One region of the Cedecea neteri genome, then DNA from elsewhere that is predicted to be linked to it. Evidence: predicted binding sites of a transcription regulator. Region 1 holds the regulator's gene; each other region holds the start of a gene.

Region 1 (10,069 bases):
GCCGTGTGCTGCAGGGCATAGCCCAGACCGGCAAGCAGGATTGTCGCCAGCATCACGCTGGTGGTGGTCAGCAGCGGTGTCGTGACCAGCCAGGAAACCATTAAGCTTGCCAGGAAGCAAAGCCCAAGCTGCAGGGTGTTTTGCAGCGCTGCGGCTTTCCCGGTTGCCTGTGGGAAAGGCAGCAGGGCAGAGGCAACCACGATAGGGTAGATGGCACCGTTCGCCGCGGCCATCACGCAGAACGGGATAAGCAGCAGCGTCAGGTCAGCATGGCCACTCACCGCTACGCCCCAGGTGGCTACCACGCTCAGGGCATACAGGGCCAGCAGCCAGGGCAGCAGCTGTTTGCCGCTCCACTTTTGCAGCGCGCTGCGGCAGCCATAGCCCCCGACCAGGAAAGCGACAGTCTGCGGCATGTAGCTCAGGCCTATTGCCGCGGGGCTGTAGCCCATCTCATTCAGAATAAACGGCGAGCCGGTGAGCCAGGCGAAAAAGCTGGCGGAACAGGCGGCGTAAATCAGCACGTTGCCGCCGTAAACGCGGGAACGTAATAAAGAGAAGAAGCTGACTTTATTGTCTTCGGTTTGCTCGTGGTGCTGAGTCCGGGGCTTGAGGCGCAGCGTGGGGATCATCAACAGCAAAGCGACCACGAACAGCACGGCGAAAATGGCCTGCCATTCAAAATGGTTCAGCAGCCAGCTGCCGAGCAGCGGGGCCAGCGCCGGAGAAAGCCCGACCAGCGGCATGATGGTGGCAAAAATACGGCCAGCGCGGTTGGCAGGATAATAGTCGGTCACCAGGGCCTGCCAGCTAACTGCGGCCGAGCAGACGCCCACGGCCTGAATAAAGCGCAGCACCAGCAGCGTGGTGGCATCCTGCACCCAAAGCATCCCGATACAGCCGGCGGCAAACATGGCCAGGCCAATCAACAGCACAGGCTTACGCCCGAAGCGGTCGGAAAGCGGGCCCCACATCAACTGGGCAAAAGCAAAGCCGGCGAGGAACAGACTCAGGCTGGCACTCACGGCGGAGGCGGTGGTACCCAGATCTTGTTGAATGGCGGCGAAGGCGGGCAGGTACATGTCGGTGGCCAGGAAACCCAGCACGCTCAGCCCCGCAAGCCAGATAAGAAATCCCTTTGATGGTTGCATATTTCACTCTTGATTTTGATAGCAGGTTAACGGGGCAGGAGTCTACGGAGTGCAAAACCGCTTGTGAAACGCTAATATTTGCAAATTGCATTCAAATTTTTTGCAGGCAGAAATATGTGGTCTGAATATTCGCTGGAAGTGGTTGATGCCGTGGCGCGAAACGGCAGCTTTAGCGGTGCGGCCCAGGAGTTGCATCGCGTGCCGTCTGCCATCAGCTATACGGTACGGCAGCTTGAAGAATGGCTGGCCGTGCCGCTGTTTGAACGGCGTCATCGGGACGTTGAGCTGACCGCCGCCGGGGCATTTTTTCTCAAAGAAGGCCGATCTGTTATCAAAAAAATGATGGCAACGCGCCAGCAGTGCCAGCAGATAGCCAACGGCTGGCGCGGGCATCTGTCTATTGCAGTAGACAATATCGTTAAACCTGAGCGAACCCGCCAGCTGGTGCTGGATTTTTATCGTCATTTTCCGGATATCGAATTAAGGGTTTCCCAGGAAGTGTTCAACGGCGTGTGGGACGCGCTGGCCGACGGGCGAGTTGAGGCGGCGATTGGCGCCACGCAGGCGATCCCGGTCGGGGGGCGCTACGCATTTCGGGACATGGGGGCGCTTAGCTGGCGCTGCGTGGTTTCCGCTGGCCATCCGCTTGCGCAACGGGAAGGTATCATTCTGGATGATGACATTCGCCCCTGGCCGTCTTTGGTGTTGGAAGATACCTCCCGTTCACTTCCCAAGCGCATTACCTGGCTGCTCGACAACCAGCGCCGCGTGGTGGTACCGGACTGGGCGTCGGGGGAGGATTGCCTGACGGCGGGATTATGCATTGGTATGGTGCCAACGCACATTGCCCAGCCGTGGCTCGTCAGGGGAGACTGGAAAGAGCTGCTGCTGGAAAATCCATTCCCGGACGCGGCCTGCTGCCTGACCTGGCGGCAGGATGATGCTTCGCCCGCGCTGAGCTGGTTGCTGGACTATTTGGGCGATAGTGAAACGATGAATCAGGAGTGGTTGCAGGAGCCGGGTAACGTATTCCCGGCCCCCGAAGAGGCTTAGCGGCGGTAATCGCGGAACGGGCCGTCGGCCACCGAGCGGCGTTCAATCAGACGCGGATGAACTTCAATCGTCTGCGACTCTTCGCGTTTATTAATGATACGGTCGAGCAGCATGTTAAACGCCGTTTCGCCCAGGCGCTCTTTCGGCTGGTGGATAGTGGTCAGCGCCGGAGAGAAATAGCGGGCGTTGCGCACGTTGTCGTAGCCGATGATAGAAATGTCCTGCGGCACGCGCAGCCCCATTTCATCAGCGGCGCAAATCGCACCCATCGCCATAATATCGCCGCCACAGAAAACAGCGGTAGGGCGATGCGGCTGGTTAAGCAGCTGCTGCATGGCGCGATAACCCGATTCCGGTTCGAAATCACCCTGAACTACCCAGTTATCAGGCACTTTGATATTGGCTTCTTCAAGCGCCTTCAGGAACCCTGCATGGCGGCCGCCGCCGGTGTTACGTTCCAGTTGACCCGGGATAGCACCGATATCGCGATGGCCGCGTTCAATCAGGTAGCGACCCGCGAGGTAGCCGCCGTGGAAGGCGTTATCGACCACGGAATCGGTAAAGTCTGCGCGGGCTTCGCCCCAGTCCATCACCACCATCGGAATATGGCGGTACTCTTCCAGGGTTGAAAGCAGTGTGTCAGGGTATTCGGAACACATGACCAGCAGCCCGTCCACGCGTTTTTGCGCCATCATGGACAGGTAAGCGCGCTGCTTTTCAAAGTTGTTGTGCGCGTTGCCCAGAATCAGGGTGTAACCTTTGGCGAAACAGCTGTTCTCAACGGATTCAATAATTTCCGCAAAATAAGGGGCTTCGCTTGAGGTCGCAAGCAGGCCGATAGATTTGGTGTGGTTGACCTTCAGGCTACGCGCCACGGCGCTCGGTGAATAGTGCAGCTCTTTGATGGCTGCCCAAACGGCATTGCGCGTCTCTTCCGCCACAAAACGGGTCTTGTTAATGACATGTGACACAGTGGTAGTGGAAACGTTTGCGCGCTTCGCTACGTCCTTAATCGTTGCCATTAGATGTCACTCCAGACCATATCGTAAACTCCTGATAACTCATATGTTAAACGTTTGCCTTCGCTAACTCCTGGGGCAACACGTTGGTTGCAGGCCTGTCGGGGATGCGACATACAGCGGGAGGAGGGCGTTGCCGGGCGATACGCGGTAAATTAGCGAAGGATTTTGGCTTATCCCGGGGCAAAGTGGAAGAGGGAAAACCGATATCTGCGCAAATCCAGCAGGATTTTTATCGCTAATTGTGGGAAAATCACCCCACATACACTTTGTAGGGAAATAAAAGGAGCTTGCAATGAGTACCGATCTGAAGTTTTCCGTGGTGACTACGGTTATCGTACTGAGTCTGATTGTTGCCGGAGCACTTACCGCCGTCCTGCACTGATTTACAAAGGGCCGCGAAAAGCGGCCCTTATCATATATAGATGAAGGAAGAAAAACGTCACCTTCCTACTTCGTAAGTAACCGATAGAAATCAGCCCGCCAGGTTTTGCGCAACAAATTTCCAGTTCACCAGCGCCCAGAAATGGTCGAGATAAACCGGGCGCGCGTTGCGGTAATCAATGTAGTAAGCGTGTTCCCACACGTCCACGGTCAGTAGCGGTTTTGCCTCAGTTGTCAGCGGAGTTCCTGCATTAGAAGTCGAGACGATAGCCAGGCTACCGTCGCTATTCTTCACAAGCCAGGTCCAGCCGGAGCCAAAGTTTTTGATGGCCGCTTCGGTGAACTGCTTTTTAAAGGCTTCCACGCTGCCAAAAGTATGGTTGATGGCGGCCAGCACGTCACCGGTCGGCTCCCCACCGGCATTCGGCGCCAGGCAGTGCCAGTAGAAGGTATGGTTCCAGACCTGAGCCGCGTTATTGAAAATACCGCCGTCAGATCCTCTCACGATCTCTTCCAGCGTTTTGCCTTCAAACGGGCTGCCTTTGATCAGGTTGTTCAGGTTAGTGACGTAGGTCTGGTGGTGCTTACCGTAGTGATATTCGAGGGTTTCGGCTGAGATATGCGGTGCCAGCGCGTCTTTAGCATAGGGCAGGGCGGGTAGTTCGAACGACATTGCTTTACTCCTTGTTATTTTGTTTCACAATATAACTACAATTTGTGTGGTTATAAGGTTAGCAAATTACAGGTGAGTGAAAAAGCGAAATGAAACAACAAAATAAAACAGCCCGTTGCCGGGCTGCTCAGACTGCTGACAAGCTACCTGTGATGAAATAAATACCCGGTGACGTTTTAAAATAAACGAGGAAAATCAATTTATTGATTTTTAGCTGATAACCACAAAGAGGGAAAAACCACGCTTTTTCCCTCTTTGTCAGCAGCAATTAACAGCCCGTTGCCGGGCTGTTAACATTTTAATCAGTCTGATTAGCCCGAAAGGGCGTGGATAAGACTAACGAATGGTTTTTGGCGTCATCACCCGGCGGGCACCCACGTAGTGGCGCTGCCAGTAATCTTCGCTCAGGGAGGTGATCTGAATATCGCGGCCACTGCGTGGGGACTGAATAAACTTCCCGTTGCCAACGTAAACGCCAACGTGATCGGCGGTGCCGCGCCCTTGAGTACGGAAGAACACCAGATCGCCGCTTTCCAGTTCGCCACGGTCAACGGAAGAGGCATCTCGCAGGTGATACATTTCATTGGCGGTGCGTGGAATACGAATATTCACCAGATCTTTATAAGCGTAATAAATCAACCCGCTGCAGTCGAAACCGGTGCGTGGGGAGGTACCGCCCCAGCGATACGGCTTACCAATTTGTCCCATCAGCTTGTTCATAGCCGTTTTTTGCGCTTTCTGCACGCGTACTTTATGTGCCTGCGCGATGGTCAGATTTTTTTCCGACTTCACCTTAACGCACTGCTTTTTATGCCCTTTACGATGGGTGCATTTTTCAGTGTAGGCAACGGTGGCGGAGGCTGGCTGTAGGGCTAATTTCTGCGAGGTTTTTTTGCTGCTGGTTTTAGCGAGGGTGCTGCTTTTGCCTGTGGTGGTGCGTTTAGCCACTTTGGCTTTTGCCGGTGAGGTGTCTTTTTTACCGGACTTCTTTTTGGTGGAGGCTGTGCTGACCTTCGGTTTTGCTTTCTCTTTACCCTTGTTGCTTTTACTGGTTGTTGTCTTTGCCGGATGGCCTTTTTGTGCAACAGGATGGCGGACGTGCTCAGACGCCTGCGCCAAAGGTGTATAGGGCAAAGCAAATAGCAGAGCACATAGCGTGATAGAGATTTTATTTATCCGCGCCACTCGTCAATCCCCTGATAAATGAAGGCACGATGCTAACCATCATGCCTGCGTATGATTTTTGCGAAACCCGACGATTCTAATGCATAAAAGCCGATAATGTTAATAGGCAAATACTATTTAACGGCCAAAAGTGGAAGCTATAGCTAAAAAATTAACCATTCCAGGGTGTTATCCGCTGTTTAATTGATCTCGAATGAAGCAAATTGCTCATTTTCGCGCGCCGTAAAAGTGTTATTCTTAAAGTATGTTTGCTCGCCGGGGCTAGAAGAAAAACCCTGAGAAAAATGGTGTTTTCTGCCCGGGGCGCAACTGGCTACAATGGCAGGCTATTGCCGTATCAAGGTTTGAGGAAGCAAGACAATGAGCACTATTGAAAAAATTCAACGCCAGATCGCTGAGAACCCGATTCTTCTCTATATGAAAGGTTCCCCGAAGCTGCCGAGCTGCGGCTTCTCCGCTCAGGCCGTTCAGGCTCTGTCCGCCTGCGGCGAGCGTTTCGCCTATGTGGATATTCTGCAGAATCCGGACATCCGCGCTGAACTGCCAAAATACGCCAACTGGCCAACTTTCCCGCAGCTGTGGGTGGACGGTGAGCTGGTCGGCGGCTGCGATATCATCATCGAGATGTACCAGCGTGGTGAGTTGCAGGCACTGATCAAAGAGACCGCAGAGAAGCACAAATCTGAAGAGCCAGGCGCAGAGTAATCTCGCCTGCCAGTAAAAAAGCGACCCTTAGGTCGCTTTTTTTATGCCTCAGATTCAGGCTCGTCTGCCAACGGCAGTGGCCAGCCGCCGAGGCGCTTCCAGCGGTTGACGATTTCGCAGAACAGCAGGGCGGTCTGCTCGGTGTCGTACAGGGCGGAGTGGGCCTGCGAGCTGTCAAACTTCTGGCCTGCGGCGATGCAGGCTTTTGCCAGCACGGTTTGCCCCAGCACCAGGCCGCTCAGGGCCGCGGTATCAAACGTCACAAACGGGTGGAATGGGTTACGTTTTAATGATGCGCGCTCAGCGGCGGCCATCATAAAGCTGTGGTCGAACGTGGCGTTGTGCGCCACCATAATCGCCCGGCTACAGCCGCTGTCTTTAATGCCTTTGCGCACGGTTTTGAAAATCGCGTGGAGGGCATCGTATTCGCTGACGGCACCACGCAGGGGGTTATGCGGGTCAATACCGTTGAACGCCAGGGCTTCAGGCTGCAGGTTCGCACCTTCAAACGGATCGACATGGAAGTGCAGGGTTTCGTCGGGGGATAACCAGCCGTCTTCATCCATCTTCAGGGTAACGGCGGCGATTTCCAGTAATGCATCAGTTTTGGCGTTAAAACCTGCGGTTTCAACGTCGATCACTACCGGATAAAAACCACGAAAACGGTCGCACAGGCCATGCAATTGCGTGTTGTCTGACATCAGCTTCTCTTAATACGGGGAAAATGCAGCGCGCATTATGGCAAATTTCGGGGAGTGTTGCAGTAAGGGGCGCACAACACGCCCCTTGTTTGACGCTAATCGTCTGAAAATCAGTTACCCAGACCTTTACCCGCATGCTTCTCTTCGATCAGCTCGATTTTGTAACCGTCCGGATCTTCAACAAAAGCGATAACGGTGGTGCCGCCTTTTACCGGGCCGGCTTCACGGGTCACGTTGCCGCCGTTATTACGAATGCGTTCGCAGGCGTCGGCGGCGTTATCCACGCTCAGCGCGATATGGCCGTAAGCGGTGCCCAGCTCATAGCTGTCCACGCCCCAGTTATAAGTCAGTTCGATAACCGCCGTGTCGCTTTCATCGCCATAGCCGACAAACGCGAGAGAGTATTTGTACTCGGTATTTTCGCTGGTGCGCAGCAGTTTCATGCCCAGCACTTTGGTGTAGAACTCGATGGAGCGTTGCAGGTCGCCAACGCGCAGCATGGTATGAAGTAGACGCATAAAATCCTCGTCGAATGAGACAGTTATTTCTGGAGTCGTTGAGTATAGCGGCGTTTGCGCGCCGCTATCAATGAAAGGAACAGCGGAGTTACAGGGTTGGGTAGTCGGTGTAGCCTTCCGCGCCGCCGCCGTAGAAGGACTCAGGGCGCTGTGGGTTCAGCTCGGCATTTTTGTGCAGACGAGCCACCAGGTCCGGGTTGGCGATGAAGGAGCGACCAAACGCGACCGCATCGATCAGGCCTTTACCGATCAGATCTTCTGCTTTCTCCGGGGTATAAGCACCTGCGCCAACGATCACACCGCTGAAACGCTCGCGGACTTTGGCACGGAATGCTTCGGTGTACGGTTCGCCACCCGCCCAGTCCGGCTCGGACATGTGCAGGTAGGCAATGCCGCGTTTACCCAGCTCTTCAATCAGGTACAGCGCGTCACCTTCTTCGTTCGGGCCGTTGTCCACGTTCTGGAACGAACCGATTGGCGACACGCGGATCCCGATACGATCGGCGCCCCATTCTTTGATCCCGGCATCAACCACTTCCAGCACCAGGCGAGCGCGGTTTTCACGGCTGCCGCCGTATTCGTCAGTACGGTGGTTAGAAGAAGGGGACAGGAACTGGTGCAGCAGGTAGCCGTGGGCGGAGTGCAGCTCAACCAGATCAAAGCCCGCATCGCGAGCGTTACCAATCGCCTTGCGGAAGTCGTCCACGATGCCTGGAATTTCGCTCAGTTCCAGCGCGCGAGGCATGGAAGTATCTTCGCGAACGGCGTTGCCGTTTTCGTCACGCAGCGAGGTACGGGTTCCGGCACTCAGCGCGGAAGGCGCGACCGGAGCCTGCTGGCCAGGCTGAAGAGTAAAGTGGGAAATACGGCCGGTGTGCCACAGCTGCACCGCCATGTGGCCTTTTTCCGCGTGCACGCCCGCAGTGATTTTTTTCCACGCGGCGATTTGCTCTTCGCTGTGCAGGCCCGGAGCGCCAGCGTAGCCTTTAGCCTGGGCGGACATCTGGGTTGCTTCGCTGATGATAAGCCCGGCACTGGCGCGCTGGCGGTAATATTCGCCCATCAGCGGGGTTGGAATATCGCCCGGCTCAATGCTGCGCAAGCGCGTCAGCGGAGCCATAAAAATACGGTTTGGTACGGTAATAGCGCCAACTTTGAGCGGCGTAAACAGTTTATCTGCTGACATGGTTTTTCCTCAAGTAGACCGGTCGTCTAGTAATTCAGTAAATAAAAAACCTGTCAGGCGACAGGTTCTGCCAATAGGATCCTTACGTGTGCTAACGCGCTTTCCAACGGCAGCGCGCTGCGGGAAATTTTTGCCTGCAGGCTGGCGCCTAACCACAGTGAGTACAGCACCATGGCCTGCTCCAGCGCTTCGCCTTCAAAGCGCAGGCTTTTTTCGCTGCGGCCTTTCGCCAGCGCATCGGCGAGCAGGGAGATGACCTGCGAGCCGCCGTTGTTCAGCGCGCCACGCATATCTTCCGAAAGGTCACAGACTTCTGCTGAGAGTTTCACTATCAGGCAGTTACTCAGGTTCCCGCTCTGGCAGAAGTAGCTCAGCATGTCCTGGTACCACTTCAGCAGGCGCTGGCGATAATTGCCTTCGCCGTGCGAAAAGTGTTCCGCCACGCGCAGATTAGAAGCCTGGTAATAGCGCTCCAGCATCGCCACGCCAAACGCTTCTTTCGAGCGGAAGTAGTGGTAGAAAGAGCCTTTGGGCACTTCTGCGGTGCGCAATAATTCGCTTAACCCCATGCCGGTAAAGCCCCGGGCAAGGCACAGCCGCTCGCCAATGGCGAGGAGATGTTCGCGAGTGTCGTGTTCAGGATGTCGATTCATGCGCTCAAATGTAGTAGACCAGTCAGTCTAATGCAATAGGGGGCGAGCACTTTTTTGTGACCGCAGTTGCATTATTCCTTGTGGACGTCAGCCAGCCAACGTTTTTTGCCGTAGCGGCTAATGGCGCTGATGTAGTTTGCGGGCGTCACCATTTTCATCACGTTTTTATTGCTGCGGAACAGCGAAGTGTAGTCTTTGTAAAACACGGAGGCGACGAGGATTATCACCAGCAGACCGGCCAGAATGCTGACCAGACGAGTCAGCACGGTATGCCACCAACGCGCTGGCTGCACCTTCACCAGGGATAGCAAAAGAGCGGGGATAATCCCCAGCAGGGCCAGCCAGCTCACCAACTGAGGTGTGACGAATGTTTTGGCTTGCTGAGCATCTGCCCCAAACACGTTGACCATCATGTTTTTATCGATAACGGCGCCGTAGGTGAACACAAAATAGTTGCTTGCCGCGCAGCCGATGACCAAAAACACCAGGACGGGTTTCCGCAGCCAGGGCAGATTCACCACGCTGAAAATCGTCAGCCAGGCGCAAAACAGTACCAGCGGCACGGAAGCGGCAAATAACCAGCTACGGAGCGAGTCCGGGGCAATTAACTGCCAGCTGCGGTGGATAAAAAGAGCATTGATCAATGTGAAGAAAAAGGCGCAGCAAAGGTTAAATTGCGAATCGTTACACTGTAACTTTTTCAAAAAGTTCATATAAGCCGTGAAGACAAAACAGAATATTTGCCAGAGTAGAGAGAGAAGATTAGCTGAACCTTAATTTTCAGTCGCTTTCCGATAAAGGGTGATTTTTTAGCCGCCCCGCTTGCATCCGGGGCAGAGTC
Region 2 (10,069 bases), 1.6 Mb from region 1:
GATGGGGCTTGGGCTGTACTTTGAAGCCGGGGAAGGCCCGCGCTTTAGCTCCCCGATTCAAAGCCTGGCCGACGTTCAAAAGCTGCCGATTCCCGATCCGGAGGGCGAGCTGGCATACGTGATGAACGCGGTGCGCACCATTCGCCGTGAACTGAAGGGCGAAGTGCCGCTGATTGGCTTCTCCGGCAGTCCGTGGACGCTGGCCACTTATATGGTGGAAGGCGGCAGCAGCAAAGCCTTCACCGTGATCAAGAAAATGATGTTTGCCGATCCGAAAGCACTGCACCTGCTGCTGGATAAGTTGGCGCAGAGCGTGACGCTGTACCTGAACGCGCAAATCCGCGCGGGTGCGCAGTCGGTGATGATCTTTGATACCTGGGGCGGCGTGCTGAGCGGCCGTGATTACAAAGAATTCTCGCTCTACTACATGCACAAAATCGTCGATGGCCTGCTGCGTGAAAACGATGGCCGCCGTGTGCCGGTGACGCTGTTCACCAAAGGCGGCGGGCAGTGGCTTGAAGCGATGGCGGAAACCGGCTGTGACGCGCTGGGCCTCGACTGGACAACGGACATCGCAGATGCTCGCCGTCGCGTAGGCCATAAAGTCGCGCTGCAGGGCAACATGGACCCTTCCATGCTTTACGCTCAGCCTGCACGCATTGAAGAAGAAGTTGCTACGATCCTGGCTGGTTTCGGGCAGGGAGAAGGGCACGTCTTCAACCTTGGGCATGGTATTCACCAGGACGTTCCGCCAGAGCATGCTGGCGTCTTTGTGGAAGCAGTACATCGCCTGTCCGCGCAATACCACCAGGCTTAAGGTAGCAAGAGATGGATCTCACCTTACTGCGAGAGCAACAGCTGGATCTGGCCTCAAAGGTGATCCATGAGGATCGTCTTGAGCAGGATCCACCTCGGTTGATCGCCGGGGCCGATGTGGGGTTTGAACAAGGCGGAGACGTCACCCGCGCGGCCATCGTTTTGTTGAGTTATCCATCTCTTGAGTTGGTTGAATATCAGGTGGCAAGAATTGCCACCACCATGCCTTATATCCCCGGTTTTTTATCCTTCCGCGAATATCCCGCGCTGCTTGAGGCGTGGGGCATGCTGTCGCAAAAACCCGATTTAGTGTTTGTGGATGGCCACGGCATCTCCCATCCCCGTCGTCTGGGCGTTGCCAGCCATTTTGGCCTGCTGGTGGACGTACCGACGATTGGCGTGGCGAAAAAGCGGCTGTGCGGGAAGTTTGAACCGTTGGGGGAAGAACCCGGCGCTCGTGCGCCGTTGATGGACAAGGGCGAGCAACTGGCGTGGGTCTGGCGCAGTAAAAAACGCTGTAATCCTTTGTTTATTTCTACCGGACACCGCGTAAGCCTCGACGGAGCGTTAGCCTGGGTGGAGCGCTGCATGGGTGGCTACCGTTTACCGGAGCCAACCCGTTGGGCCGATGCCGTTGCCTCCGGGCGCCCGGCTTTTAAGCGCCTGCAAGCAATCGGCAGGTGATTCAGGTAAACTGCCGCTAATTTTCCGTCTTTGAGACACCGTCATGTTACAGAACCCTATTCATTTACGCCTGGAGAAGCTGGAAAGCTGGCAGCACGTCACCTTTATGGCTTCTTTGTGCGAGCGTATGTACCCGAACTACGCCATGTTTTGCCAGCAAACCGGCTTTGGCGATCCCCAGCTTTATCGCAAGATCCTTGACCTGGTTTGGGAAACCCAAACGGTGAAAGATGCCAAAGTGAACTTTGATAGTCAGTTAGAGAAACTTGAAGAGGCAATTCCTGCGGCTGACGACTATGATATTTACGGTGTCTATCCGGCGATTGACGCGTGCGTGGCGTTGAGTGAGCTTATTCACTCCCGTCTCTCGGGTGAAACGCTGGAGCACGCAATCGAAGTCAGTAAATGTTCAATCACTTCGGTGGCGATGCTGGAAATGACTCAGGCCGGTCGTGAAATGACCGACGAGGAGTTGAGAGCAAACCCGGCGGTAGAAGAAGAATGGGACATTCAGTGGGAGATTTTCCGGCTGCTGGCGGACTGCGAAGAACGCGATATTGAGCTCATTAAAGGGCTTCGTGCTGACCTCCGTGAGGCCAGTATCAGTAATATCGGTATAAATTTGCAGCAGTAAGACAGTAAAACGTGACATACAGTCTGATTTGTCCTCCCTGGAGGCTTCCAATTAACCCCCCGTCTGGTCTACATTTGTGGGGCGAATAAAAGTGGCTATCGGTGCGTGTATGCAGGAGAGTGCTTTTTAGGCATTTCCGTCGCACTCGATGCTTAGCAAGCGATAAACACATTGTAAGGATAACTTATGAACAAGACTCAACTGATTGATGTAATTGCTGACAAGGCTGACCTGTCTAAAGCACAGGCTAAAGCTGCTCTGGAATCCACTCTGGCTGCAATTACTGAGTCTCTGAAAGAAGGTGATGCTGTACAACTGGTTGGTTTCGGTACCTTCAAAGTGAACCACCGTGCTGAGCGCACTGGCCGCAACCCGCAGACCGGTAAAGAAATCAAAATTGCTGCTGCTAACGTGCCGGCATTTGTTTCTGGTAAAGCACTGAAAGACGCGGTTAAGTAAGTTAACGCGTGTCAGTGAACAGTTTTAACAGAGGGGCGTTTACGCCCCTTTTGTCCGTCTGGCGTCCGCTACTGGCGCTGGCGGGTGTACTGGCGCTCACGGCATGCAGCAGTAACAAACTCCCTCCCTTTACCGCTACCGGCTATGTTGCCGACCAGGGCGTGGTGCGCATCTGGCGAAAAGACAACGCCGATGAATCCACCCATATCCTTACTGCATTTAGCCCGTGGCAGCACGGCGCCACCACCACCGGTGAATACCGCTGGCAGGGTGACAAACTGACGTTCATCGAACTCAATATTCAGGGCAAGCAGCCGGAGCATGTCAAAGTCCGCTTTGACGACCACGGCGACCTGAGCTTTATGCAGAGGGAAGTGAATAGTCAGAAGCAGCAGCTTTCTAACGATCAGGTGGCTTTGTACCAGTTCAACGCCAATCGTATTCGTGAGACCAGTGAAGCGCTTCGCATCGGTCACGTTGTGCTGCGCCAGGGGCGCTGGCACCAGAACGGCACGGTAACGACCTGCGAAGGCGAAACGTTATCGCCAAAGCTTGATAGCGCCTCCCTGAGCCATATAGCGCGCCGTCAGAGCAACTCATCCCTTGACGTCAGCATTGCCTGGCTGGAAGCCCCGGAAGGTTCACAGCTGCTGCTGGTGGCGAACCAGAACTTCTGCAGCTGGCAGCCTAAGCCTGGCGATTTCTAGGTATAAAAAAACCGCCACGCGGGCGGTTTAGTGTGTGCTGTCGAGATTACTTCGCGTTTTCACGCGCAATAGCGCGATAACCGATATCCGAGCGGCTGAAACTGCCCTCCCAGTGAATCTCTTTTTTCAGCTCCAGCGCGCGCTGTTGCGCTTTGGCAACCGTTTCGCCCAATGCAGTCACGCATAATACGCGCCCGCCGTTGGTGAGTACGCGGTCATCTTCGCTGAGCTTAGTCCCAGCGTGGAACACCTTGCCGTCGGCCACTTCTTCCAGCGGCAGACCATGGATAACGTCGCCGTTGCGATAATCGGCCGGATAACCACCCGCCGCCAGCACGATGCCCAGAGCCGGACGTTCGTCCCACTTAGAGTCTTTCTCATCCAGCTTGCCGTCGCAGGCCGCGAGGCACAGCTCAACCAGATCTGACTGCATACGCAGCATGATGGGCTGAGTTTCCGGATCGCCGAAGCGGCAGTTGAACTCAATCACCTTCGGGTTACCCTGCTTGTCGATCATCAACCCGGCATACAGGAAGCCCGTGTAGGTGTTCCCTTCGGCAGCCATACCGCGCACGGTCGGCCAAATCACGCGTTCCATGGTGCGCTGATGCACTTCGTCAGTCACAACCGGAGCGGGGGAGTAAGCGCCCATACCGCCGGTGTTCGGGCCAGTATCGCCATCGCCAACGCGTTTATGATCCTGGCTGGTGGCCATCGGCAGAACGTGCTCGCCATCTACCATCACAATAAAGCTGGCTTCTTCGCCGTCGAGGAACTCTTCAATAACAATGCGGTGGCCCGCATCGCCAAACGCGTTCCCGGCCAGCATGTCATTGACGGCAGCTTCTGCTTCTTCCAGCGTCATTGCGACAATAACGCCTTTACCCGCAGCAAGGCCGTCGGCCTTAATCACGATAGGCGCGCCTTTCTCGCGCAGATAAGCCAGCGCAGGCTCAACTTCGGTAAAGTTTTGGTATTCTGCCGTTGGGATATTGTGGCGGGCCAGGAAGTCTTTGGTAAAAGCCTTCGAGCCTTCCAGCTGTGCAGCCCCTTCGGTAGGCCCGAAGATTTTCAGGCCAGCGGCGCGGAAGGCATTCACTACGCCAATAACCAGCGGCGCTTCCGGGCCGACGATGGTTAAGTCGATTTTTTCATTCTGCGCAAAACTCAGCAGAGCTGGAATGTCTGTCGCGCTGATAGCAACGTTCTGCAGCGCTGGCTCCAGCGCGGTGCCCGCGTTACCTGGCGCAACAAATACAGTACGTACTAAAGGAGACTGAGCCGCTTTCCAGGCCAGCGCGTGTTCGCGCCCGCCGTTGCCAATAACTAAAACTTTCATCTATAAACGCTCCGGTAATTAATGGCGGAAGTGGCGCATGTTGGTGAAGATCATCGCGATCCCATGCTCGTCGGCGGCGGCAATGACTTCATCATCACGAATAGAACCGCCCGGCTGGATAACGCAGCTCACGCCAGCTTCGGCTGCCGCATCAATGCCATCGCGGAACGGGAAGAAGGCATCGGAGGCCATGGCAGAACCTTTTACTTCCAGGCCTTCATCGCTGGCTTTGATACCAGCAATTTTGGCGGAATAGACCCGGCTCATCTGGCCTGCGCCTATGCCGATGGTCATATTGTCACGGGCATAAACGATGGCGTTGGATTTCACGAACTTCGCCACTTTCCAGCAGAACAACGCGTCATGCAGTTCTTGCTCGGTCGGCTGACGTTTTGTGACTACACGCAGATCGCCTGCGGTTACCATACCTAAATCACGATCCTGAACCAGCAGGCCGCCATTGACGCGTTTGAAATCGAGGCCTGCCGTGCGCTTCTGCCATTGGCCGCAAACCAGGACGCGAACGTTCTGTTTGGCCGCGGTGATCTTCAGCGCTTCTTCGCTAGCGGAAGGGGCGATAATAACCTCGACGAACTGACGGGAAATAATGGCCTGTGCGGTTTCTGCATCCAGCTCACGGTTGAAAGCGATGATGCCGCCGAAGGCAGAGGTTGGATCGGTTTTATAAGCCAGGTTGTAGGCTTCGAGAACGGAACCGCTGACGGCCACGCCACAAGGGTTGGCGTGTTTAACGATAACGCAGGCCGGTTCGTCGAACTCTTTCACGCATTCCAGTGCCGCATCGGTATCCGCGATGTTGTTATAGGAGAGCGCTTTGCCCTGAACCTGGGTCGCGGTTGCCACGGATGCTTCTTTAATTTCTTCTTCTATATAGAAGGCGGCCTGCTGGTGGCTGTTTTCGCCATAACGCATATCCTGCTTCTTAATGAAGTTCAGGTTCAGCGTGCGTGGGAAGCGCCCTGCAGGATCTTTACTTTCGCCGTGATAGGCCGGGACCAGGCTACCGAAGTAGTTAGCGATCATGCTGTCGTATGCGGCAGTATGTTCGAAAGCTTTGATCGCCAGATCGAAGCGGGTTTCCAGCGTCAGGGATCCTTCGTTAGAGTCCAGCTCGGCAACGATCGCCTGGTAGTCGCTGCTCTTTACTACGATCGCCACATCTTTATGGTTCTTGGCTGCGGAGCGAACCATGGTTGGGCCGCCGATGTCGATGTTCTCAACGGCATCTTCTAAAGAGCAGCCTTCGCGGGCAACGGTCTGGGCAAACGGATAAAGGTTAACGACGACCATATCAATAGGAGAGATGGCGTGCTCCGCCATGATGGCATCGTCCTGGCCGCGACGGCCCAGAATGCCGCCGTGAACTTTCGGGTGCAGCGTTTTGACGCGTCCGTCCATCATCTCCGGGAAACCGGTGTAGTCGGAGACTTCGGTTACCGGCAGGTTTGCTTCTGCCAGCAGGCGGGCGGTTCCGCCGGTGGACAGCAGCTCCACTCCACGTTGGGAGAGGGCCTGAGCGAATTCGACGATACCGGCTTTGTCAGAAACACTGAGCAGTGCGCGGCGTACAGGACGACGTTGTGACATGGTTTTATCCCTTGGCTTTGGTTCGCATATAGAAGAGCGTTAGCTGAATTTTAGTCTTCACCTTAGTTCTGGCGGCGCAGAAAAGGGAAATTAAGGAAAAGAAGAGACGAAAACTCAGCTAACGCCCCCATCGGGGGTGTCCATTTTATCGCGGTGCATTGTAGCGAAAACGTTTGCGTCACGCTCGCGAATTTTAAGTTCAAATCCGGATTGTGGATAAGTCTGTGTGCAAAAGGGTATAAGGCGGGGTTTTGCTGTGGAATGCAGCAGTCAGTCATTTTTCTGTCATTTTAGTGTTGCAGCGCCGGGAGAACTCCCTATAATGCGCCTCCATCGACACGGAACATGTGAACAACATCACAGAGTAACGGCGGCGATGAGAGTTAAAAATCCTGAAATTAAGGGTTGACTCTGAAAGAGGAAAGCGTATTATACGCCACCTCGAGTTAGCAAGCGAAAGCGACTGACTCACTGCTCTTTAACAATTTATCAGACAATCTGTGTGGGCACTCGCAGGATTGATATCTAAGCATCTTCGGATGCAAACAAATATCAAGTCTTGAAGAGTGACTACTGATTTTATAAACAGTTTTAATTCTTTGAGCATCAAACACTTTTAAATTGAAGAGTTTGATCATGGCTCAGATTGAACGCTGGCGGCAGGCCTAACACATGCAAGTCGAGCGGTAGCACGGGGAGCTTGCTCCTGGGTGACGAGCGGCGGACGGGTGAGTAATGTCTGGGGATCTGCCTGATGGAGGGGGATAACTACTGGAAACGGTAGCTAATACCGCATAACGTCGCAAGACCAAAGAGGGGGACCTTCGGGCCTCTTGCCATCAGATGAACCCAGATGGGATTAGCTAGTAGGTGGGGTAATGGCTCACCTAGGCGACGATCCCTAGCTGGTCTGAGAGGATGACCAGCCACACTGGAACTGAGACACGGTCCAGACTCCTACGGGAGGCAGCAGTGGGGAATATTGCACAATGGGCGCAAGCCTGATGCAGCCATGCCGCGTGTATGAAGAAGGCCTTCGGGTTGTAAAGTACTTTCAGCGAGGAGGAAGGCATTAAGGTTAATAACCTTAGTGATTGACGTTACTCGCAGAAGAAGCACCGGCTAACTCCGTGCCAGCAGCCGCGGTAATACGGAGGGTGCAAGCGTTAATCGGAATTACTGGGCGTAAAGCGCACGCAGGCGGTTTGTTAAGTCGGATGTGAAATCCCCGGGCTCAACCTGGGAACTGCATTCGAAACTGGCAAGCTTGAGTCTTGTAGAGGGGGGTAGAATTCCAGGTGTAGCGGTGAAATGCGTAGAGATCTGGAGGAATACCGGTGGCGAAGGCGGCCCCCTGGACAAAGACTGACGCTCAGGTGCGAAAGCGTGGGGAGCAAACAGGATTAGATACCCTGGTAGTCCACGCCGTAAACGATGTCGACTTGGAGGTTGTGCCCTTGAGGCGTGGCTTCCGGAGCTAACGCGTTAAGTCGACCGCCTGGGGAGTACGGCCGCAAGGTTAAAACTCAAATGAATTGACGGGGGCCCGCACAAGCGGTGGAGCATGTGGTTTAATTCGATGCAACGCGAAGAACCTTACCTACTCTTGACATCCAGAGAACTTTCCAGAGATGGATTGGTGCCTTCGGGAACTCTGAGACAGGTGCTGCATGGCTGTCGTCAGCTCGTGTTGTGAAATGTTGGGTTAAGTCCCGCAACGAGCGCAACCCTTATCCTTTGTTGCCAGCGGTTCGGCCGGGAACTCAAAGGAGACTGCCAGTGATAAACTGGAGGAAGGTGGGGATGACGTCAAGTCATCATGGCCCTTACGAGTAGGGCTACACACGTGCTACAATGGCGCATACAAAGAGAAGCGACCTCGCGAGAGCAAGCGGACCTCATAAAGTGCGTCGTAGTCCGGATTGGAGTCTGCAACTCGACTCCATGAAGTCGGAATCGCTAGTAATCGTAGATCAGAATGCTACGGTGAATACGTTCCCGGGCCTTGTACACACCGCCCGTCACACCATGGGAGTGGGTTGCAAAAGAAGTAGGTAGCTTAACCTTCGGGAGGGCGCTTACCACTTTGTGATTCATGACTGGGGTGAAGTCGTAACAAGGTAACCGTAGGGGAACCTGCGGTTGGATCACCTCCTTACCTAATAGATACAACCCGCGTAGTGCTCACACAGATTGTCTGATAGATGTAGAGAAGCAAGGCGTCTTGCGATTGAGACTTCAGTGTCCCCTTCGTCTAGAGGCCCAGGACACCGCCCTTTCACGGCGGTAACAGGGGTTCGAATCCCCTAGGGGACGCCACTTGCTGGTATGTAAGTGAAAGTTGCGTGCCGTTATATCTCAAAGCTGACTTGAAAGAGTCATGTTTGAGATATTTGCTCTTTAACAATCCGGAACAAGCTGAAAATTGAAACGACATGTCGTCTCATTCTTCCGTAATAAAGAATGAGGTTAAGACATGTTCGAGTCTCTCAAATTTTCATAATCTGAAGCGAAACATCTTCGGGTTGTGAGGTTAAGCGACTAAGCGTACACGGTGGATGCCCTGGCAGTCAGAGGCGATGAAGGACGTGCTAATCTGCGATAAGCGTCGGTAAGGTGATATGAACCGTTATAGCCGGCGATTTCCGAATGGGGAAACCCAGTGTGATTCGTCACACTATCATTGCGTGAATACATAGCGTAATGAAGCGAACCGGGGGAACTGAAACATCTAAGTACCCCGAGGAAAAGAAATCAACCGAGATTCCCCCAGTAGCGGCGAGCGAACGGGGAGCAGCCCAGAACCTGAATCAGTTTGTGTGTTAGTGGAAGCGTCTGGAAAGTCGCAGGGTACAGGGTGATACTCCCGTACACTAAAATGCACAAGTTGTGAGTTCGAAGAGTAGGGCGGGACACGTGGTATCCTGTCTGAATATGGGGGGACCATCCTCCAAGGCTAAATACTCCTGACTGACCGATAGTGAACCAGTACCGTGAGGGAAAGGCGAAAAGAACCCCGGCGAGGGGAGTGAAAAAGAACCTGAAACCGTGTACGTACAAGCAGTGGGAGCCTCTTTATGGGGTGACTGCGTACCTTTTGTATAATGGGTCAGCGACTTATATTCTGTAGCAAGGTTAACCGTATAGGGGAGCCGCAGGGAAACCGAGTCTTAACTGGGCGTTAAGTTGCAGGGTATAGACCCGAAACCCGGTGATCTAGCCATGGGCAGGTTGAAGGTTGGGTAACACTAACTGGAGGACCGAACCGACTAATGTTGAAAAATTAGCGGATGACTTGTGGCTGGGGGTGAAAGGCCAATCAAACCGGGAGATAGCTGGTTCTCCCCGAAAGCTATTTAGGTAGCGCCTCGTGAACTCATCTTCGGGGGTAGAGCACTGTTTCGGCTAGGGGGCCATCCCGGCTTACCAACCCGATGCAAACTACGAATACCGAAGAATGTTATCACGGGAGACACACGGCGGGTGCTAACGTCCGTCGTGAAGAGGGAAACAACCCAGACCGCCAGCTAAGGTCCCAAAGTCATGGTTAAGTGGGAAACGATGTGGGAAGGCACAGACAGCCAGGATGTTGGCTTAGAAGCAGCCATCATTTAAAGAAAGCGTAATAGCTCACTGGTCGAGTCGGCCTGCGCGGAAGATGTAACGGGGCTAAACCATGCACCGAAGCTGCGGCAGCGACACTATGTGTTGTTGGGTAGGGGAGCGTTCTGTAAGCCGTCGAAGGTGAACTGTGAGGTTTGCTGGAGGTATCAGAAGTGCGAATGCTGACATAAGTAACGATAAAGCGGGTGAAAAGCCCGC
Region 3 (10,069 bases), 560 kb from region 1:
AACCAATACCGCTTTGATTGGTGGCCGGTGCCACCATCCAGACGTCATATCCTTTTGCCGCCAGCTTCTCCTGCAGAGAGGTTGTCCCAACCGACTCGCAGCCATCATCATTGACGACCAGAATACGCATCGGGCGCTCAGCGGCAAAAGCGGAACCTGCAATTAAGGTGAGCACCAGCCCGGCGATGATGTTCTTTTTCATATTCACTCCTTATTTATGACAGAATCAAAATAAATTAAACCGATATTCAACGCGTACGCTTCCCCCCACGCCTTTCGCACGGCGGAAACTATGATTTTTTTCATCCAGAGAAGGCATTCTGCCAGACGTTAATTTCCAGCTATAGCTCGGCCCAGCCCCGGCGAATACATTCAGGCCTTTAACCTGTGGGCTGTGCCAGAGAAAATAGCCCCCGTATTCCCACTCTTTTAAATCCACGCCTTTGTATTGCATGCCAAAACCGTAATTGCCGTAGATGCCAACCAGTAATTCAGGCAAGATCTGATACTGGCTGTATAAATACAGCATTTGTTCGCCGTCGTTGATATAGTCATTGCCCTCGCCATCGGCTTTGCTATTAAAGGCACCTCGGGTGTTTTTACCAAAGTGCCAATAAAAATGACCTAAACCGTTATCCAGAGGTGCCCGGGTATGAGACCAGCCGAGGCCGGATTCAGCCCGCCCATATTGATAACCGACAAGGGCAAAAAGATGTTGTGCGCTGCGGCTAAACCCTCGAGCACCCTCCCAATCGCTGAGGCCACGGGCGTAGTAGTACGTGCTTCTTGCCAGGAGATTAAAATCTTTGCCAAGCGGCACCACGGTATTCGCTTCAAGCCCGTGGCGAAGAAGATAGCTATCGCTCTCGGCGGCAATGTAGCTGATTTTACTGCCCTTTGCTGGAGACCAGCTCAGTTCGCTGGTCGCGATATAGTCAATTTGCTTGTTCGTTTTTAGGGTGCGAAAGCGGCGTTTCTCTGGTTCATCGCGCTCAGAAAAGCGGTTAACGACGGCGGCCTTTGCATCAAACTCATCCCAGACAAACTCGGCGCTAACGCCTTCCCAGGTACTGGGGGCGGCGCGGCTGCGGGTGACGTTTAACGCGCCGAATTTATAGAGCTGACGCCAGCCAGCCCAAAGAGAGAGATGCCGCTCAGCGTCGCCCCATCGTGCTTTGGCATACAGTTGTCCAAGCTTATTGAAGCCCTGTGCTTTGCCGTTTTTGTCCCGCAACAAGTCCCTGCCGTAGAAGGCATCGTTGGCGTAAAGCTTCGCTACGCCATACCACGAAGCATCAATGCCCACGCTGTCCCACAGCCAGCCGCTTTGCCAGTCGAGATGCACCGCCTGGGCCCAGGCGTTCTGATCGCCAATCCCCTGGTCCGCCATTGCATCGGTGGTATTCAACATCCAGACATTTTTTAAGGTGGCATCAAGATGGCTGCCCGTCAGCAGGCCACCGTCATAGCGAGCATAGCTGGCCAACGCATCGGGCATACCTCCCAAAGCAAACAGCAGCATCATGCCACCGGTTATTTTTGTGCGTGAGTACATGATAAACGTCCCTTGTTTTAATAAAAAAGAAGCAAAAAAAAACCTAAATTCATTTCCCGACATGCGGAGAATAAATTTAGGTTTTGCCTGTGAGACAGTAGCAATCCTTGGTGTAATTTATGAGGCTATAGTGGCATCATGCTGCAAGCAGCTCCAGCACTAAATAAAATTAAAATGGAATTTTGTGAACTCTATTCAGGAAATAATGAAAGAAGATGAATTGATTTAAAGAAAATGCCCGTGAATTAAAAACTCAATTAACGGGTCATGTAGAAAATGATTATTTTAACGCGCCAATAACATTGGCGATTTCACCGGACGTTTTTAATGTACGAATAACGGTAAACAGTTCCGTTGCTTCAACGTATTCTTTACGTAAATAACCAAGCCACTGTTTAATCCTTGCCACGTGATACAGCCCGGTATCACCCTGTTTTTCGAGGCGGCTGTATTTTTGCAAAAGCGTAACGACATCGGCCCACGGCATTCGCGCTTCGTTGTATTTGATAACCCGGCTCAGGTTCGGCACATTCAACGCCCCACGCCCAATCATCACCGAATCACATCCCGTAGCGGCCAGGCAATTCTGCGCGCTTTGCCAGTCCCAGATTTCACCGTTAGCGATAACCGGGATCGACAGCCGCTGGCGAATTTCACCGATGGCGCCCCAGTTGATCAGCTCGGCTTTGTAGCCATCTTCTTTAGTACGTCCGTGAACCACCAGTTCCGTCGCCCCCGCCTGCTGCACGGCATCCGCAATTTCAAACTGACGTGCGCCGCTGTCCCAGCCGAGGCGAATCTTTACCGTGACCGGCAAATGCGCTGGCACAGCCTCACGCATGGCTTTCGCACCGCGATAAATGAGTTCGGGATCTTTGAGCAAAGTCGCACCGCCGCCGCTGCCGTTGACCAGCTTTGACGGGCAGCCGCAGTTTAAGTCCACGCCCCAGGAGCCGAGTTCGACCGCACGAGCCGCGTTCTCAGCCAGCCACTGCGGGTATTGCCCAAGAAGCTGAACGCGAACCAGCGTACCGGATGGCGTGCGGCTGGCGTGATTAAGCTCGGGGCAAAGTTTGAGGAAAGATTTAACCGGCAACAGCTGATCGACCACGCGAAGAAATTCGGTGATACAGAGATCGTAGTCGTTAACCTCGGTAAGAAGTTCGCGGACTAAAGAGTCGAGAACCCCTTCCATCGGGGCAAGAAGAACACGCATGACGCATCCGAAAATATTTGTGTTGTTATCCCCTCACCCCGACCCTCTCCCCAAGGGGGAGAGGGGGAAACCCAGAATCTCACTCATTCCTTCCCCCAAAGAGGAAGGGGAGAAAATCCAGGATCCCACTCATTCCTTCCCTTAAAGGGAAACAGAAATACAGGGTATCTTTACTCCCCTCTCCCTTTCAGGGAGAGGGTTAGGGTGAGGGTATGAAACTTACTGCGCAGCCGCTGGTTTACGCGGTGGGCGACGGCGACGAGCATTGTCCCCTGCCGGCTTCGCAGCACCTTCGCCCTGCGGTTTACCGCTGCGGCGCGGGCCGTTGTTACGCTCACCGGAAGCATTTGCGTTTCCGCCGCTGCCACCGCGACGCTGGCCCTGCCCCTGGCTTTGACCACCGCGACCACCCTGGCCGCCACGACCACCGCCGCCACGCTGCTGACGACCGTTGACGATTGGCTCAGCCGGAATAGACGGATCAACGTCAAAACCTGGCAATGCGATACGTGGGATCTCGCGCTTCAGCAGACGCTCGATGTCACGCAGCAGCTTATGTTCATCCACGCAAACCAGAGACAACGCTTCACCGGTGGCTGCCGCACGACCTGTACGGCCAATACGGTGCACGTAGTCTTCCGGTACGTTCGGCAACTCATAGTTAACGACGTGCGGCAGTTCTTCAATGTCCAGGCCGCGAGCGGCGATATCGGTCGCCACCAGCACGCGAATACCGCCACTTTTGAAGTCCGCCAGCGCGCGTGTACGAGCGCCCTGACTCTTGTTACCGTGGATTGCCGCCGCGGTGATACCGTCTTTTTGCAGCTGCTCTGCCAGATGGTTAGCGCCGTGTTTGGTGCGGGTGAACACCAGCACCTGCTGCCAGTTGCCTTCGCCAATCATCTGCGACAGCAGTTCCCGCTTGCGTTTTTTGTCCACAAAGTGAACGTGCTGCGTGACCTGCTCAGACGCCGTGTTGCGGCGAGCCACTTCCACTTCTTCCGGGTTGTGCAACAGCTTTTCAGCCAGCGCTTTAATGTCGTCGGAGAAAGTAGCGGAGAACAGCAGGTTCTGGCGGCGCGCAGGCAGTTTAGCCAGCACGCGGCGAATGTCATGAATGAAACCCATATCCAGCATACGGTCGGCTTCGTCCAGCACCAGGATCTCGATCTGATCTAGCTTCACGGCATTCTGATGCTCAAGATCCAGCAGACGGCCTGGGGTTGCCACCAACACATCCACGCCGCCGCGCAGCTTCATCATCTGCGGGTTAATGCTCACGCCGCCGAAGACAACCAGCGAGCGGATATTTAAATATTTGCTGTAGTCGCGGACGTTCTCACCAATCTGCGCCGCCAGTTCGCGGGTTGGGGTGAGGATCAGCGCACGCACCGGGCGACGGCCCTTCTGGTGAGGGGCGCTGTCGGTCAGACGCTGTAACAGCGGCAGGGTAAAGCCTGCGGTTTTGCCGGTGCCGGTTTGGGCACTGGCCATCAGGTCACGGCCTGATAAGACTACCGGGATTGCCTGGCGCTGGATTGGGGTAGGCTCGCGATAGCCCTGCTCTTCCACCGCACGCAAAATATCGGCATTCAGGCCGAGAGAATCAAAAGACATAGGAACTCCAGAACCGCCCTGACCGCAGCATTGCGCGGTGTAGTTTCCAGGGGGAACATCACGCGCCAGCGCTAAGCTGGCGAAGAGAGGAGGCGCAAACCACGGCGCCGTTCGCGTGCAGTGTAGCAGTTTTTGTGATCTTCCGCATAAATTCTCATTTTCCGCCACGCTAACAGAATAAAGCCTTGCTCTGGACAGGGTTGATAACTTTGCTTACTCTTAATCAATCGATTGATTAACATTTTAAGAGGTCGGTATGACACCTTCGCCGACGCCGGTCACCAGCCGCGGAGAGCAGGCTAAAAATACGCTCATCACCGCCGCCATCGCGCAGTTCGCAGAGTATGGCATGCACGCCACCACGCGAGATATCGCCGCCCAGGCCGGGCAAAATATTGCCGCGATCACCTACTACTTTGGCTCCAAAGAAGCGCTATATATGGCATCCGCCCAGTGGATTGCTGACTTCATCAGCGGTAATTTTCACGAGCATGTTGCCCGCGCCGAAGCCCTGCTGCGCCAGCCCGAAACGGACAAAGAGAAAATACGGCATCTTATCCATACCGCCCTCGGGCAAATGATCGCCCTGCTGACCGCCGACGACACGCTCAACCTGAGCAAATTTATCTCCCGCGAACAGCTTTCCCCGACCGCCGCTTATCAGCTTATTCACCAGCAGGTTATCGACCCGATGCACACCCTGCTGACCACACTGGTGGCGCATTACACCGGGCGAGATCCTTTTGATACCGACACTATTTTGCATACCCACACGCTGCTCGGCCAGGTACTGGCCTTCCGGCTGGGGCGAGAAACGATTCTGTTGCGTACCGGCTGGCCTCAGTTTGACCAGGCCAGGGTGCAGCAAATAAGCCGCGTGGTGCTGAGCCACGTTGATTTCATCCTGCAGGGATTATCTTTAAACAGAGGAAACGCTAGTGATGAACAATAAGAAGCCGGTGATTGCCGTGATTGTGATTGTAGCGCTCGTGGCTGCGGCGTTTGGCGGCTGGAAATGGTATCAGAGCCGGCAAAACAGCGAGCTCACGCTCTACGGCAACGTGGATATCCGCACCGTTAACTTGAGTTTCCGCGTGGGAGGGCGGCTTGCGGCGCTTGAGGTTGATGAAGGCGATGCGATCAAAACTGGTGAACCGCTTGGGCTGATAGATAAAGCGCCCTATGAAAACGCGTTGCGCCAGGCCGAGGCCAACGTGGCGGCCGCCCAGGCTAAGTACGATTTGATTATTGCTGGCTACCGCGACGAAGAAATAGCCCAGGCTGCGGCGCAGGTTAATCAGGCGCAGGCAGCCTACGATTACGCGCAAAACTTCTACCAGCGCCAGCAGGGACTGTGGGCGACCAAAACTATTTCAGCGAATGATTTAGCCAACGCCCGCTCATCCAGCGACCAGGCAAAAGCCACGCTGAAGGCGGCCCAGGATAAGCTCAGCCAGTACCGCAGCGGCAACCGCCCGCAGGAAATTGCTCAGGCGCAGGCCAGCCTTCAGCAAGCCAAAGCGCAGTTGGCTCAGTCGCAGCTAGATCTGCAGGACACCACGCTGATTGCGCCTTCTGACGGTACTCTGCTGACCCGCGCCGTTGAACCCGGCAGCATGCTTAACGCAGGCAGCACGGTACTCACCCTGTCGCTCACACGCCCGGTTTGGGTTCGCGCTTATATCGACGAAACCAACCTCGGGCAGGCCAAACCCGGCAGCGAACTGCTGATTTACACCGATGGCCGCCCGGACAAGCCATATCACGGCAAAGTGGGCTTTGTGTCTCCAACGGCGGAGTTCACGCCCAAAACCGTTGAAACTCCCGATTTGCGCACGGATTTAGTCTACCGCTTACGCATTATCGTGACCGATGCAGATGACGCGCTGCGTCAGGGCATGCCCGTTACGGTGAAATTCAACGCTGGAGCTCAGCATGAGCAGCAATGACGCGGTTATTCATCTGCAGGGGCTGGTGAAGCGTTTCCCTGGACTTGAAAAACCGGCCGTCGCCAGCCTGGATTGCGAAATTCACGCCGGGGCAGTCACCGGGCTGGTAGGCCCGGACGGCGCGGGGAAAACCACGCTAATGAGAATGCTCGCAGGGCTGCTGCAGCCAAGCGAAGGCAGTGCCTCAGTGATCGGCCTCGACCCGATTAAAGACGACCGCGCTCTGCACGCTGAACTGGGCTACATGCCGCAGAAATTTGGCCTGTACGAAGATTTGACGGTAATGGAAAACCTGACGCTCTATGCCGACCTGCGCGGCGTGACCGGGGAGCAGCGCAAAAGCACATTTGCCCGGTTACTGGAATTCACGTCCCTCGGTCCGTTTACCGAACGGCTGGCGGGCAAGCTCTCGGGCGGGATGAAGCAAAAACTTGGTCTCGCCTGTACGCTCGTCGGCCAGCCGAAAGTCCTTTTGCTGGACGAGCCTGGCGTAGGCGTAGACCCCATATCCCGGCGGGAACTGTGGCAAATGGTGCACGAGCTGGCGGGTGAAGGCATGCTAATCCTCTGGAGCACATCGTATCTCGATGAGGCCGAGCAATGCCGGGAAATCCTGCTGATGAACGAAGGCGAACTGCTTTATCACGGCGCGCCGAAAGCGCTCACGCAAAAGATGGCCGGACGTTCACTGCTGGTCAGCCACGAGCACGAGAATAACCGCCAGCTGCTTCAGCGCGCGCTGAAGCTGCCGCAGGTCAGCGACGGCGTGATTCAGGGGCGCTCGGTGCGGCTGATCCTTGCTAAAGAGGCCAAAGTGAGCGAGCTGGCAAATGCCCTGAACGTGCCCGAGACCAGCCTGAAAGAAACTGACCCGCGCTTTGAAGACGCTTTTATTGATTTGCTGGGTGGCGCCGCCGCGAACGAATCGCCGCTGGGCGATATTCTTCATACCGTTGACGGCGAGCCCGGCGAAACGGTGATTCAGGCCGAAGAGCTAACCAAAAAATTCGGTGACTTTGCCGCAACCGACCACGTTAACTTTGCCGTTAAGCGCGGTGAAATCTTCGGGCTGCTTGGCCCTAACGGCGCCGGTAAGTCCACCACCTTCAAGATGATGTGCGGTTTGTTAGTCCCCACTTCGGGCAAAGCGCTGGTGCTGGATATGGATTTGAAAACCAGCTCCGGCAAAGCACGCCAGCACCTGGGCTACATGGCGCAAAAATTCTCCCTCTACGGCAACCTGACGGTGGCACAAAACCTCCGTTTCTTCTCCGGCGTTTATGGCCTCCGCGGGCGCGCCCAGCAGGACAAAATTGCCCGCATGAGCGAGGCGTTTGCGCTGCAGCCTATCGCCAATAGCACGACAGATTCTCTGCCGCTGGGTTTTAAGCAGCGACTGGCGCTTGCCTGCTCGCTGATGCACGAACCGGATATTCTGTTTCTCGACGAACCGACTTCCGGTGTGGATCCCATTACCCGCCGCGAGTTCTGGCTGCATATCAACAGCATGGTAGAAAAAGGCGTGACGGTGATGGTGACCACTCACTTTATGGATGAGGCCGAATACTGCGACCGCATCGGGCTGGTATACCGGGGCAAGCTGATTGCCAGCGGCACGCCGGACGACCTGAAACAGCAGATAGCAGATGACGACACGCCTGACCCCACCATGGAGCAGGCGTTTATCGGGCTGATTCACGAATGGGATAAGGAGCACAGCGATGAGCGAACATAGCCAAAGGATATCGTGGCGCCGCGTCCGCGCCCTGTGCGTGAAAGAAACCCGGCAAATCGTGCGTGATCCCAGCAGCTGGTTAATCGCCGTGGTTATCCCTCTTCTGCTGCTGTTTATCTTCGGCTACGGCATTAACCTGGACTCCAGCCGCCTCCACGTCGGCGTGCTGATCGAGCAGCAGAGCGAGGACGCGCTGGACTTCACTCACGCCATCAGTGCCTCGCCGTTTATTGAACCCACCATCAGCGATAACCGCGAGCAGCTGATTCAACTGATGCAGGCCGGGAAGATTCGCGGCATGGTGACGATTCCTCCTGACTTTGCGCAGAACATGGCCCGCCCCGGCGCAACGGCTCCGATTCAGGTGATCACCGACGGCAGCGAGCCCAATACGGCTAACTTTGTTCAGGGCTATATGCAGGGGATATGGCAGCTCTGGCAACAGCAGCGGGCGGAAGATCGTGGGGAGCATTTTGAGCCTTTAATCGACGTACAGCTGCGCTATTGGTTTAACCCCGCCGCCATCAGCCAGCACTTTATTATTCCCGGCGCGGTGACCATCATCATGACGGTCATTGGCGCAATACTGACGTCTCTGGTCGTGGCCCGCGAATGGGAGCGCGGCACCATGGAGGCCCTGCTTTCCACGCAGGTGACAAAGACCGAACTGCTGCTCTGCAAACTGGTGCCCTATTATGTTTTGGGGATGTTAGCCATGCTGCTTTGTATGCTGGTGACGGTGTTTATTCTCGGCGTGCCGTGGCGCGGCTCGCTGGTGCTGCTGTTTCTGATCACCAGCCTGTTTTTACTCAGTACGCTGGGCATGGGGCTGCTGATTTCCACCATTACGCGTAACCAGTTTAACGCCGCGCAGGTCGCGCTGAACGCTGCATTTTTACCGTCCATCATGCTGTCCGGCTTTATTTTCCAGATAGACAGCATGCCAGCGATTATCCGGGCGGTAACCTACGTCATCCCGGCGCGCTACTTTGTCAGCACCCTGCAAAGCCTGTTCCTGGCGGGGAATATCACCTCGGTGTTGATCGTCAACACGCTGTTTTTGATTGCCTCGGCGGTGATGTTTATCGGCCTGACGGCGCTGAAAACCAAACGTCGGCTCGATTAAGGGAGAAAGCATGTTTTATCGTTTATGGACGTTGATTCGCAAAGAGCTGCAGTCGCTGCTGCGCGAGCCGCAAACCCGCGCCATTCTGATTTTGCCGGTGCTGCTGCAGGTGCTTTTGTTCCCGTTTGCCGCCACGCTTGAGGTCACCAATGCCACTATCGCTATCTATAACGAAGACAACGGCAACAACTCGATTGAGCTGACCCAGCGCTTTGCCCGCGCCAGCGCATTCAGCCACGTGCTGTTGCTGAAAAGCCCGCAGGAAATAAAGCCGACGATAGACAACCAAAAAGCGCTGCTGCTGATTCGCTTCCCGGCGAATTTCTCGCGCGATATTGCCAGTCAGAATCCGGCAAAGCTGCAAATCCTGCTTGACGGGCGGAACTCAAACAGCGCGCAAATTGCCGCGAATTACCTCCAGCAAATCGTCAATAACTATCAGCAAGAGCTGATGACCGGTATGCCCAAACCCAACAACAGCGAGCTGACTATTCGCAACTGGTACAACCCTAACCTCGATTACAAATGGTTTGTGGTGCCGTCGCTGATTGCGATGATTACCACCATTGGCGTGATGATTGTGACGTCCCTTTCGGTTGCCCGCGAGCGCGAGCAAGGCACGCTCGATCAGCTGTTGGTTTCTCCCCTGGCCACCTGGCAAATATTTATTGGCAAAGCGGTTCCCGCGCAGATTGTCGCGCTGGTGCAGGCCACCATTGTGCTGGCGGTAGGGATTTGGGGATATCACATCCCCTTCTCCGGCTCGCTGCTGCTGTTTTACTTCACGATGATTATCTACGGGCTATCGCTGGTGGGGTTCGGGCTGCTGATTTCCGCCCTCTGCTCAACCCAGCAGCAGGCGTTTATCGGC

What was found. Region 1 encodes PurR, which represses purine synthesis genes. Its sites were predicted from a motif close to CANGCAAACGTTTGCNTG; they were not measured.
Region 2: purH (bifunctional phosphoribosylaminoimidazolecarboxamide formyltransferase/IMP cyclohydrolase) is a predicted target of PurR. The motif match lies at 6,410-6,427, and genes of this name have one in related genera.
Region 3: cecR (transcriptional regulator CecR) is a predicted target of PurR. The motif match lies at 4,489-4,506, and genes of this name have one in related genera.

The regions. Positions count from the first base shown of each region.
Region 1 is NZ_CP009459.1:2,938,245-2,948,313, forward strand. It holds gene punC (purine nucleoside transporter PunC) at 1-1,151, opposite strand, end outside; gene punR (DNA-binding transcriptional activator PunR) at 1,266-2,204, shown strand; gene purR (HTH-type transcriptional repressor PurR) at 2,201-3,226, opposite strand; gene LH86_RS22600 (YnhF family membrane protein) at 3,519-3,608, shown strand; gene sodB (superoxide dismutase [Fe]) at 3,699-4,280, opposite strand; gene LH86_RS13910 (C40 family peptidase) at 4,617-5,465, opposite strand; gene LH86_RS13915 (Grx4 family monothiol glutaredoxin) at 5,826-6,170, shown strand; gene rnt (ribonuclease T) at 6,212-6,871, opposite strand; gene gloA (lactoylglutathione lyase) at 6,982-7,389, opposite strand; gene LH86_RS13930 (alkene reductase) at 7,478-8,575, opposite strand; gene LH86_RS13935 (TetR/AcrR family transcriptional regulator) at 8,629-9,228, opposite strand; gene LH86_RS13940 (phosphoethanolamine transferase domain-containing protein) at 9,300-9,872, opposite strand.
Region 2 is NZ_CP009459.1:1,345,726-1,355,794, forward strand. It holds gene hemE (uroporphyrinogen decarboxylase) at 1-817, shown strand, start outside; gene nfi (deoxyribonuclease V) at 829-1,500, shown strand; gene LH86_RS06345 (YjaG family protein) at 1,544-2,134, shown strand; gene hupA (nucleoid-associated protein HU-alpha) at 2,321-2,593, shown strand; gene LH86_RS06355 (DUF1481 domain-containing protein) at 2,608-3,300, shown strand; gene purD (phosphoribosylamine--glycine ligase) at 3,347-4,639, opposite strand; gene purH (bifunctional phosphoribosylaminoimidazolecarboxamide formyltransferase/IMP cyclohydrolase) at 4,658-6,247, opposite strand; rRNA gene LH86_RS06370 (16S ribosomal RNA) at 6,866-8,405, shown strand; tRNA gene LH86_RS06375 (tRNA-Glu) at 8,491-8,566, shown strand; rRNA gene LH86_RS06380 (23S ribosomal RNA) at 8,779-10,069, shown strand, end outside.
Region 3 is NZ_CP009459.1:2,380,989-2,391,057, reverse strand. It holds gene surE (5'/3'-nucleotidase SurE) at 1-202, opposite strand, end outside; gene LH86_RS11295 (OprD family outer membrane porin) at 227-1,555, opposite strand; gene dusC (tRNA dihydrouridine(16) synthase DusC) at 1,836-2,771, opposite strand; gene rhlE (ATP-dependent RNA helicase RhlE) at 2,991-4,388, opposite strand; gene cecR (transcriptional regulator CecR) at 4,645-5,340, shown strand; gene hlyD (secretion protein HlyD) at 5,330-6,337, shown strand; gene LH86_RS11270 (ATP-binding cassette domain-containing protein) at 6,324-8,072, shown strand; gene LH86_RS11265 (ABC transporter permease) at 8,059-9,198, shown strand; gene LH86_RS11260 (ABC transporter permease) at 9,209-10,069, shown strand, end outside.